Linked DNA regions of Variovorax paradoxus. The protein of the gene in region 1 binds, or shares a complex with, the protein of each later gene. Links are inferred from orthologs where the notes say so. Each region holds a gene or a part of one and is shown in the gene's direction. Other genes may lie near its edges.

Region 1 (5,224 bases):
GCAGGAAGTTGATGACCCCCGCGAGGAACGCGATGTCCGAGCCCGCGCGCACCGGTGCGTAGTAGTCGGCCATGGCGGCCGAGCGCGTGAAGCGCGGATCCACCACGACAAGGCGCGCCTTGTTCTGCTTCTTGGCCTCGATGACCCACTTGAAGCCGCACGGATGCGCCTCCGCGGCGTTGCCGCCCATGATCAGCACGACATCCGCGTTCTGGATGTCCTGCCAGTGGTTGGTCATCGCGCCTCTGCCGAACGTCGGGGCCAGACTGGCCACCGTGGGTCCGTGTCAGACGCGTGCCTGGTTGTCGAACACCAGCATCCCGGTCGAGCGGAATGCCTTGTGGGTGATGTAGCCCGTTTCGTTGGAGGAAGCCGATGCGCACAGCATGCCGGAGCTGGTCCAGCGGTTGACGGTCTTGCCGTCGGCGTTGGTGGTCTGGAAGTTGGCGTCGCGGTCGGCCTTGAGCAGCTTCGCGATGCGGTCCAGCGCCTCGTCCCAGCCGATGCGCTTCCATTCGGTGCCGCCGGGCTCGCGCACCTCGGGGTACTTCAACCGGTTGGTGCTGTGCACGAAGTCCAACAGCCCCGCGCCCTTGGGACACAGCGTGCCGCGGTTGACCGGGTGGTCGGCGTCGCCCTCGATGTGGAGGATGGCGGGCACCACGTTTTTCGCCTTGTCGCCGAGGCTGTACATGATGAGCCCGCAGCCCACCGAGCAGTAGGGACAGGTGTTGCGGGTTTCTGTGGTGCGCGCGAGCTTGAAGTTGCGGGCCTCGGCCAGCGCGGCGGTCGGCGAGAACCCGAGCGCCACGATGCTGGAGCCGACCAGCCCCGCGCTGCTGACGCGGAAGAATTGCCGGCGGCTTATGTCCATGACATGGCCTCCTGCAGCGGTGAAGTGGTGTGTTTCATCGAAGCTTCTTCTTTGCGTGGGAAAACTGGAGGAGCGGGCTGCGCTACTTCGGCGCCGTGCCATCGCCGCCGCTCGGGGCGGGCGCTGAACTGCCCGAGGTGTTGCCGCCGCCTGGCCCGCTGACGCCGCCGACGGCCGCGCCGCCTTCGGAAGGGCCCTTGTGCGCGGTGGTGGCGTCGACCTTGTCGCCGGAGTCGGCAGGCTTGATGCCGCTCGGACTGGCACCCGATGGTGCCGCGGCGGGAGTGCTGGAGGCCGGGGCCGCGGCGGGCTTCGGGTCGCAGGCACTCAGCAACATGCCGAAGGCCAGGCAAAGGCCCAGGGTCTGCAGGCGCTGGCATCTCGGCATCGACACTCCTTCGGGGAAAGGACCGCCAGACAATGGAATGTTTTTTTGGGCCCTTGCCGCCGCCGGATCGAATGCCCGGTCGCGACGGCAGGACCTTTTGTCGCATCATGCGACAGGGCCTTGGGCCGATCAAGTAGGCCAAAACCGGCAATAACCCTCGAATCCGGCCGAGCGCCGTCCTCTGGGCTATCGTCGCGCCCATGAATGCCTCCCTCCGCCTGGGTTGGCGCACGCTCTGGCGCGACCTGCGCGCCGGTGAACTGCGCCTGTTGATCGTTGCCGTGCTGCTGGCCGTGGCCGCGCTCACGGCTGTCGGCTTCTTCGCCGATCGCCTGCAGGGCGGGCTGAAGCGCGATGCGCGCCAGTTGCTGGGTGGCGACGCCGTGGTGGTCAGCGACAACCCGACGCCCGAGGCCTTCGTGGCGCAGGCAAGGTCGCTGGGGCTGCAAGGCACGGCCACCTATGGCTTTCCGACCATGGCGCGCGCCGAGGACGCGCAGGGCGGCGCCAGCAAGCTGGTGGCGCTGAAGGCCGTCACCGCCGGCTATCCGCTGCGCGGCAGCCTGCAGACCTCCGCCACGCTCGACGGTGCGGGCAGCGTCACGCGCGACATTCCGCCGCCCGGCGAGGCCTGGGTCGATGCCTCGCTGCTCGACTCGCTCGGCCTGAAGGTCGGCGACCCGCTGCTGCTGGGCGACACCAGCCTGCGCGTGGGCCGCGTGATCACGCTGGAACCCGACCGCGGCGCCGGCTTCATGAGCTTCTCGCCGCGCGTGATGCTCAACCAGGCCGACGTGGCGCGCACCGGGCTCGTGCAGCCGGCGAGCCGCGTGGGCTACCGCTATGCGGTGGCCGGCAGCGACGCTGCAGTCAAGCGCTTCACCGACTGGGCCGACGCCGCCATCAAGAAGGGCGACCTGCGCGGCGTGCGGCTCGACTCCTTCGAGGGCGGCCGTCCGGAGATGCGCCAGACCCTCGACCGCGCCGAGAAATTCCTGAGCCTGGTGGCGCTGCTGGCGGCGCTGCTGTCGGCGGTGGCGGTGGCGCTGGCCGCGCGCGGCTTCGCGGCCAGCCACCTCGACGACTGCGCGATGCTGCGCGTGCTCGGCCAGAGCCAGCGCACCATCGCGGTGGCCTATGCCTTCGAGTTCGCGGTGATCGGCATCGTGGCCAGCGGGCTGGGCGTGGTCATCGGTTTCGGGGTGCATTACGTGTTCGTGCTGCTGCTGGCCGGGCTGGTCGAGACCGCATTGCCGGCCGCCACGTTGTGGCCCGTGGCCTTCGGCCTGGGCATGGGGCTCACGCTGCTGTTCGCGTTCGGCCTGCCGCCGGTGCTGCAACTGGCCAAGGTGCCGCCGCTGCGCGTGATCCGCCGCGACGTCGGCGGGCTCAAGCCGGCGTCGCTCGCGGTGCTGGGCATCGGCGTGGCGGGCTTCGCGGCACTGCTGATGGCGGCGAGCAGCGACATCAAGCTGGGCCTGATCGCGGTCGGCGGGTTCGCAGGCGCGGTGGCCGTGTTCGCGCTCCTGAGCTGGCTGGCGGTGAAGGTGCTGCGCCGCAGCGTGAACGAGACCACCGCGCCGCGCTGGCTGGTGCTGGCCACGCGGCAGATCTCGGCGCGGCCGGCCTATGCGGTGGTGCAGGTCAGCGCGCTGTCGGTGGGCCTGTTGGCGCTGGTGCTGCTGGTGCTGCTGCGAACCGACCTCGTGGCCAGCTGGCGCAAGGCCACGCCGCCGGATGCGCCGAACCGCTTCGTCATCAACGTCATGCCCGACCAGAGCGAGGCCTTCCAGAAGTCGCTGCGCGACGCCGGCGTGCGCAAGTTCGACTGGTACCCGATGATCCGCGGCCGGCTCGTGGCCATCAACGACAGGCCGGTGACGCCCGACGACTACACCGAGGACCGTGCCAAGCGGCTGGTAGACCGCGAGTTCAACCTGAGCAACAGCGTCGAGGCGCCCGCGCACAACAGCATCACCGCCGGCAGGTGGACGCCCGACGCCAAGGGCGAGGTCAGCGTGGAAGAAGGCCTGGCCGAGACGCTGGGCCTGAAGCTGGGCGATTCGCTGCGCTTCGACATCGGCGGCATGCAGAACGACGCGCGCATCACGTCGCTGCGCAAGGTCGACTGGGGCTCGCTGCATGCCAACTTCTTCGTGATGTACACCGTGGCTTCGCTGGCCGACGTGCCCACCACTTACATGGGCGCCTTCCGCGCTCCCGAGACGCGCGGCTTCGACAACGCGCTGGTGCGCAGCTACCCCAACGTGACCAACGTGGACATGAGCGCCACCATCAACCAGCTGCAGCGCGTGCTCGACCAGGTGATCCGCGCGGTGGAGTTCCTGTTCGGCTTCACGCTGGCCGCCGGCCTCGTGGTGCTGTTCGCCGCGGTGACCGCCACGCGCGAGGAGCGCGCGCGCGAGTTCGCCGTGATGCGCGCGGTGGGCGCACGCGCCAGCCTGCTGCGCCAGGTACAGCGCGCCGAGCTGGCGGGCGTGGGCCTGCTCGCGGGCTTCCTGGCGAGCATCGTGGCTTCGGCGATCGGCTGGGCGCTGGCGCGCTACGTGTTCGAGTTCACCTGGACCGCGTCGCCGTTGGTGCCCGTTGCCGGCGCGCTGGCGGGCGCGGTGCTGGCGCTGGGCGCGGGATGGTGGGGCCTGCGCGACGTGCTGCGCCGCCCGGTGGTCGATACGCTGAGGCGCGCGGCCGAGTAATCTTTTTCTTCTGCGCAGATCGAGGACGGGGCCGGGGATGCAATACATTCCCCGGCCCCGTATTCATTTCAGAAGAGAAATTCCTGCATGCGCTTGGCGTCATTCCAGATCACCAACTTTCGCTCGATCAACGACAGCGGCCTCATCGATTCCTCTCGGATCACGGCGATCCTTGGTCGGAACGACAGCGGCAAGTCGAACCTGCTGCGCGCACTCCACAGCCTGAACCCGGCCGAAGGCCCGGTCGAAATCAGCCCCATCAAGGACTTTCCGCGCCATCGCCGGCTCGAAGAGTGCACCGGCGACACGCCGGTCGTCTTCACGCGCTGGAGCCTGGACGACAGCGAACAGGCCGCGCTGGCCGCGATCTTTCCGCGTGCGGCCGGCGTGCGCCACGTCACCGCGCGCCGCGGTTATGCCGCCACGCGCACCGGCGGGCTCGAAGGCCTTGCGCCGCTGTCGCTCGATGTCGGCGACATCAAGGGCAAGGTCCGCAAGATCGTGCCGGCCGTGAAGGCCGCCGCGGAGAAGGTGGCCGAGGAGGCGCGCGCCGCGCTCGAGCAGGAGGCCGACACCTTCGACGCCGCGATGATCATGAGTCCCGACCACGTCCGCTGGTCGGCCGGCGCGGTGCAGGCCATGCAGGCGTTGCGCAAGGCACTTGCCGCGGCCGGCGCCGAACTCAGCGACAAGCAGGACCAGATGCTCGCCGAGCTCGAGGAGCTGGCACTCTCCATCGCCGACGACGAACCTGCGCACGCGCGCGCACGCGCCTGGGTGCTCGAGAACCTGCCGCGCTTCGTCTACGTGGACGAGTACCCCGCGCTGCCCGGCCGTCAGAACATCGCCGAATACCTGGGCCGCCAGGGCTGGGGACAGCTCACGCCCGCGCAGCAGAGCTTCGGCAAGCTGTGCAAGGTCGCAGGGCTCGACCCGCAGCAGCTGCACGACCTGCTCGACAGGAACGACCAGGCCACGCGCAACCAGCTGGCGAACCGCGCCGGCGCGGTGGTGACGGCAGAGATCCGCCGCCTGTGGAAGGACCGTCCGCTGAAGGTGCGCTTCAACCTCGACGGCCCCTACCTCGACACGCTGGTGTCCGACCCCGACGGCGCGTACGACGTGGAGGTGAACCTCGACGAGCGCAGCCGCGGCTTCCAGTGGTTCTTCTCGTTCTACATCGCGTTCTTCGCCGACACCCGGGGCGGCCGCGCGGAAGACGCCGTGATGCTGCTCGACGAGCCC
Region 2 (5,007 bases), 860 kb from region 1 along the record:
CGACACGCCGGCGGCCGTCCACTTCTTGATGAGCAACAGCTGCTCGAGGTGCCGGGCGCCATAGCGCGCCGCGCGGGTCTCGCCCTCGGGCCGGTCGACGATGCCGATCTGCACGTAGTAGCGCACGGTGCGTGGCGGCAGATCCGCGAGCACGCACAGCTCTGCGAGCGGGTAGGCGGCTGTCGCCGGAAGGGGATGCGATTTCATACACTTAATTTAAACACAAGAACTGTTTTTATAAAACACCTGCGGATTTCTCCCGTGCGGCAGCGCGCTAGCATCGAAGCCATGAGCAAGCCCTCCACCAACCTGATCCACCATCCCTACACACCGCCCGCCACCTTCTCCGCGCCGCAGCCCGGCGTGTACAAGGCATCGACCGTGTTCTTTGCCGACGTGGCCGCGATGCGCGCGCGCGACTGGAAGACCAAGGCCGGCTACACCTACGGCCTGCACGGCACGCCGACCACCTTCACGCTCGAGGAGCGGCTGGCGACGCTCGAAGGGGGCACCGAATGCCTGCTGGTGCCCAGCGGCCTCGCGGCCATCTCGCTGGTGGCCTTCGCCTTCCTGAAGACCGGCGACGAGGTGCTCATTCCCGACAATGCCTATGGACCCAACAAGGCGCTGGCCACGGGCGAGCTCGCGAACTTCGGCATCACGCACCGCATGTACGACGCCATGAACCCGGCCGACCTCGCGGCCAAGCTGTCGGACCGCACGCGGCTGGTGTGGGTCGAGGCGGCCGGCTCGGTGACGATGGAGTTTCCCGACCTGCCCGCGCTGGTGAATGTGTGCCGCGCGCGCGGCGTGATGACCGCGCTCGACAACACCTGGGGCGCGGGGCTGGCCTTCGCGCCCTTCGACTTCAACGGCACGGGGCAGGGCGTCGACATCTCGGTGCATGCGCTCACCAAGTACCCCAGCGGCGGGGGCGACGTGCTCATGGGCAGTGTGGTCACACGCGACGAGCGCCTGCATCGCGCGCTCAAGCTCACGCACATGCGCATGGGCTTCGGCATCGGCGTGGGCGATGTGGAAACGCTGCTGCGCTCGCTGCCCAGCATCGCCCTGCGCTATGCGGCGCACGACCGCGCGGCGCGCGAACTGGCACGTTGGCTCAATGGCCGAGACGAGATCGCGCAGGTGCTGCATCCCGCACTGGAGGAGTCGCCCGGCCACGTGCACTGGCGTGCGCTGTGCGGCGAGGCCGACCTGGCCGCGGGTCTTTTCTCGGTCGTGTTCGACGAGCGCTTCAGCACCGAGCAGGTCGACCGCTTCTGCGACAGCCTGCAGTTTTTCCGCCTGGGGTACTCCTGGGGTGGGCCCATCAGCCTGGTGGTGCCCTACGACATCGGCCTGATGCGCGATGCCAGCGTGGCGCGCTGGCCGTACAAGGGCACGCTCGTCCGTTTCTCGATCGGTCTCGAGGATGTGGAGGACCTGCGCGCCGATCTGCAACAGGCATTGGCGCGGTTGTAAAAAATCGCTTCCGGCTCCTCTGGAGCGCTGCAGGGTACCGTCTTGAGACTGCGGCGTTATCGCTTACAGTAGGCCACGCGCAGTCACCCTGACTGCCTCGCCCAAGGAGAAGCAGTGGCAACACCAAATTACGGCTACGAGAAACGCCAGAAAGAGCTGGCGAAGAAGAAGAAGAAGGAAGAAAAGCTCCGGGAAAAGGCGAATCGCAAACTTGCACCGAGCAGCGACGGCCTGGCACCCGGAGACCCGGAAACCGATGTGGCCTCGCTCGAGCACGATGCCCCCACGGTGCCGGAGTTGCCCACCAAGAACGGTTGATTCCGATCCTGGCGTACCCATCAAGAAGCCGCTGCAGGCCGCAAGCCTGCAGCGGCTTTTTCATTTCGGCAGCAGCTTGTGCAGCTCGGGCCAGACGTTGTCGAGCAACTGGGGCTGTGCCGCAGCCGTCGGATGGATGCGGTCGGCCTGGAACAGCGACAGCGCATCGGGCGCATCGGCCACGCCCTTGAGCAGGAAGGGCACCAGCGCGGACTTCGTCTCGCCCGCCACCTTCGAAAACACCGCCTCGAAGCGCCGCGTGTAGTCGCCCCCGTAGTTGGGCGGCACCTGGATGCCGACGATCAGCACCTTCGCGCCCGCGGCCTGCGCCGCCTTGGTGATCTGCAGCAGGTTGCTCTCGGTGTCTGCGAGCGGCAGGCCGCGCAAGGCATCGTTGGCGCCGAGCTCCACCACCACATGCGTAGGCTTGTGCTGCGAGAGCAGCGAAGCAAGGCGCGAGCGGCCGCCGGAGCTGGTGTCGCCGCTGATGCTGGCGTTGACCACGGTGGCTGCGAGCTTCTGTTGCGCAAGCCTTTTTTCCAGCAAGGGTACCCAACCCTCGCCGCGCTTGAGGCCGTACTCTGCACTCAGCGAATCGCCGAGCACCAGGATCACGGGCTTGCCAGCCTGCGCCTGTGCATGCGCCGCGGTCGTCCATATCCCCGCGTTGCCGAGCGCCGCGGTGGTCAAGATAAAGTCACGTCGATTCAAAACCAGAGCCTTTCCATGTCCCAACCCCCGTCCGATGTAATTGTTGCCGTCGAGCATGTCTTCAAGTCCGTCACCGACTCGACCGGTACGCTGGACATTCTGCAGGACATCGATTTCACCCTCGGGGCGCGGGAGACCGCTGCCATCGTCGGCGCTTCGGGTTCGGGCAAGAGCACCTTGCTGTCGATCATCGCGGGACTCGACACACCCACGCGCGGCACGGTCAGGCTCGCGGGCGACGACATCTTCGCCATCGACGAAGACGAACGTGCCGCGGTGCGCGCCCGGCGCGTGGGCTTCGTGTTCCAGAGCTTCCAGCTGCTGGGCAACCTCAGCGCGCTCGAGAACGTGATGCTCCCGCTGGAACTCGCCAATCGCAAGGACGCGCGCAAGGCCGCCAGCGAGATGCTCGGGCGGGTCGGCCTGGGCCAGCGGCTGGGTCACTACCCGAAGGTGCTCTCCGGCGGCGAGCAGCAGCGCGTGGCCCTCGCGCGCGCCTTCGTGGTGCAGCCTGCGCTGCTGCTGGCCGACGAGCCGACCGGCAGCCTCGACTTCGCCACCGGCGAGCAGGTCATGCGGCTGATGTTCGACCTCAACCGTGAACTCGGCACGACGCTGGTGCTGGTCACGCACGATCGCGGCATCGCCGCGCAGTGCGAACGGCGCATCACCATCGAGGCCGGACGCGTCGCCGTTAATGAAAAAGCTGCCGTAGCGCCCGTCTGACAAGCGCGATAAGCTATTAAATAAATAGCAAATCACATTCGAGGAGACTGCATGGAAGAACTTCCCCCCGATGCTGTCCGCGCGCTCCAGGGCGGCAGGCTCATCGAGGCCATCAAGATCGTGCGCGACCGCACCGGCATGGACCTCAAGTCGGCCAAGGAAGCGGTCGACCGCTATGCCGAACGCATGGACGAGGGGGATGAAGACATGCAGGCCGGGCGCAGTGCACCTGATGCCGCCATGCAGGATCGCGGCTTCGCCTCGATGCCTTCGACCGCGTTGAAGGCGCTGGCGCAGGGCAACAAGATCGAGGCGATCCGCCTCACGCGCGAGGCCACCGGCCTGAGCCTGGCAGCCGCCAAGCGGTTGGTCGACAAGCACGACGATCCTTCGGTCGGCGAATTCGCTCCGTTGCCTTCGCACATGCCGCGCCGTTCGATGGAGGAACCCGGCCGCGTGCATGGCGGCGGGTACAAGTGGCTGCCGATGGTCATCGTCGTGCTGGTCGCGTTGATGGTCTGGATGTACTTCGGCGGAGAGTTCTGAGCCAATGATCGTTCCGCAGTTCTGGGCCGAAGGCCGCATCCAGGAGCGCGTGGCCGGCAAGCAGGTCACCGTGCGCCGCTACGGCTGGTCCGACGACAGCCCGCTCGCCGCCCAGGCCCATGCCGACCAGCGCACCCGCGAGGCCTTCGACCGCATCGTGCAGGGCGAGCAGCTCGAACGCCGCGAGCGCAAGCTGGCCTACAACGGCGCCAATGGCGTTCCCATTCGCGAGGAGATCGTCGAGCGCCAGGGCGACACCGTCATCACCCGCAACGGCTACGGGGCGCGCTGCCTCAACACGCCCGACGTGCTGTTCGTCGACATCGACTTCGAGGAGCCGCTGCGTGGCAGCGTGTTTGCCTTTGCGCTGGTGCCGGCGCTCATCGCCGGCGTGGTCGGCGGCTGGGCCGCGAAGACCTGGCTGGGCGGACTGATCGCGTTCTTCGTGGTGTTCGCCGTGGCCTGGGTCATCGGCCAACGCAAGAAGCGCGGCCAGCCCAGCGGCAATCCGGCGCCGGAGAAGCTCGCGGCCGAGCGCATCGGCCGCTTCATGCACCAGCACCCCGACTGGCACCTGCGCATCTACCGCACGCCGGCAGGCTTTCGCGTGTTGGCGATGCACGACGTCTTCAGCCCTTCCGACACGGCCGTGGCCGACTGCTTCCAGGCCATGGGCGTGGACAAGGTCTATGCGCGCATGTGCCGCAACCAGAACTGCTTCCGGGCGCGCGTGAGCGCCAAGCCGTGGCGCGTGGGCATCGGCGAGCACATGCGCCCGCAGCCCGGCGTGTGGCCCGTATCGCCCGACAAGCTGCCCGTGCGCGATGCATGGGTGGCGCGCTACGAGAAGGCGGCCGAAGGCCATGCCGCCTGCCAGTACCTGGAAAGCGTAGGCAACAGCGAGCGGGTGCATCCGAATGCGCGCGCGGTGCAGGAACTGCACGACGAGCGCACCCGTGCGCTGAGCGGCCTGCCGCTGGCCTGAGGCGCCGGGCTCGAGGGCGCGAAGGCCGGTCCCGCAGGTGGGGATAATCCGGCCATGTCTTCTCCAAAAGTGATCTTCGGCTTCCATGCCGTGGGCGTGCGCATCAAGACCGCGCCGAAATCGGTGCTCGAAGTGATGTTCGACGCCAGCCGGCGCGATGCGCGCATGAAACAGTTCATCGCGCGGGCGCAGGAAGCCGGCGTGCGGCTGGTCGAGGCCGACGGCCTGCGGCTGTCCAA

The links. The genes of interacting proteins can lie anywhere in the genome.
Region 2: the proteins of AACL56_RS22575 (region 1) and AACL56_RS18295 are in contact, whole or in part, in a cryo-EM structure (PDB 9GE8), measured with the Escherichia coli proteins. The link is inferred for Variovorax paradoxus from one-to-one orthologs.

What each region holds. Positions count from the first base shown.
Region 1 is NZ_LR743507.1:4,787,298-4,792,521, reverse strand. What follows is about bases 1,075-4,220. They hold AACL56_RS22575 (ABC transporter permease), read left to right. Parts: upstream 1,075-1,462; coding sequence 1,463-3,979; downstream 3,980-4,220. Other genes in these bases: AACL56_RS22570 (ATP-dependent nuclease), read left to right, coding at 4,067-4,220; AACL56_RS22580 (hypothetical protein), read right to left, coding at 1,075-1,262. In the rest of the region: more of AACL56_RS22580, read right to left, coding at 957-1,074; more of AACL56_RS22570, read left to right, coding at 4,221-5,224.
Region 2 is NZ_LR743507.1:3,932,346-3,937,352, reverse strand. What follows is about bases 1,453-4,381. They hold AACL56_RS18295 (ABC transporter ATP-binding protein), read left to right. Parts: upstream 1,453-2,526; coding sequence 2,527-3,237; downstream 3,238-4,381. Other genes in these bases: AACL56_RS18285 (hypothetical protein), read left to right, coding at 3,788-4,381; AACL56_RS18290 (hypothetical protein), read left to right, coding at 3,289-3,783; AACL56_RS18300 (arylesterase), read right to left, coding at 1,861-2,490; AACL56_RS18305 (hypothetical protein), read left to right, coding at 1,597-1,800; AACL56_RS18310 (PLP-dependent transferase), read left to right, coding at 1,453-1,482. Also shown: AACL56_RS18315 (MerR family transcriptional regulator), read right to left, coding at 1-207; more of AACL56_RS18310, read left to right, coding at 289-1,452; more of AACL56_RS18285, read left to right, coding at 4,382-4,768; 23S rRNA (guanosine(2251)-2'-O)-methyltransferase RlmB, read left to right, coding at 4,823-5,007.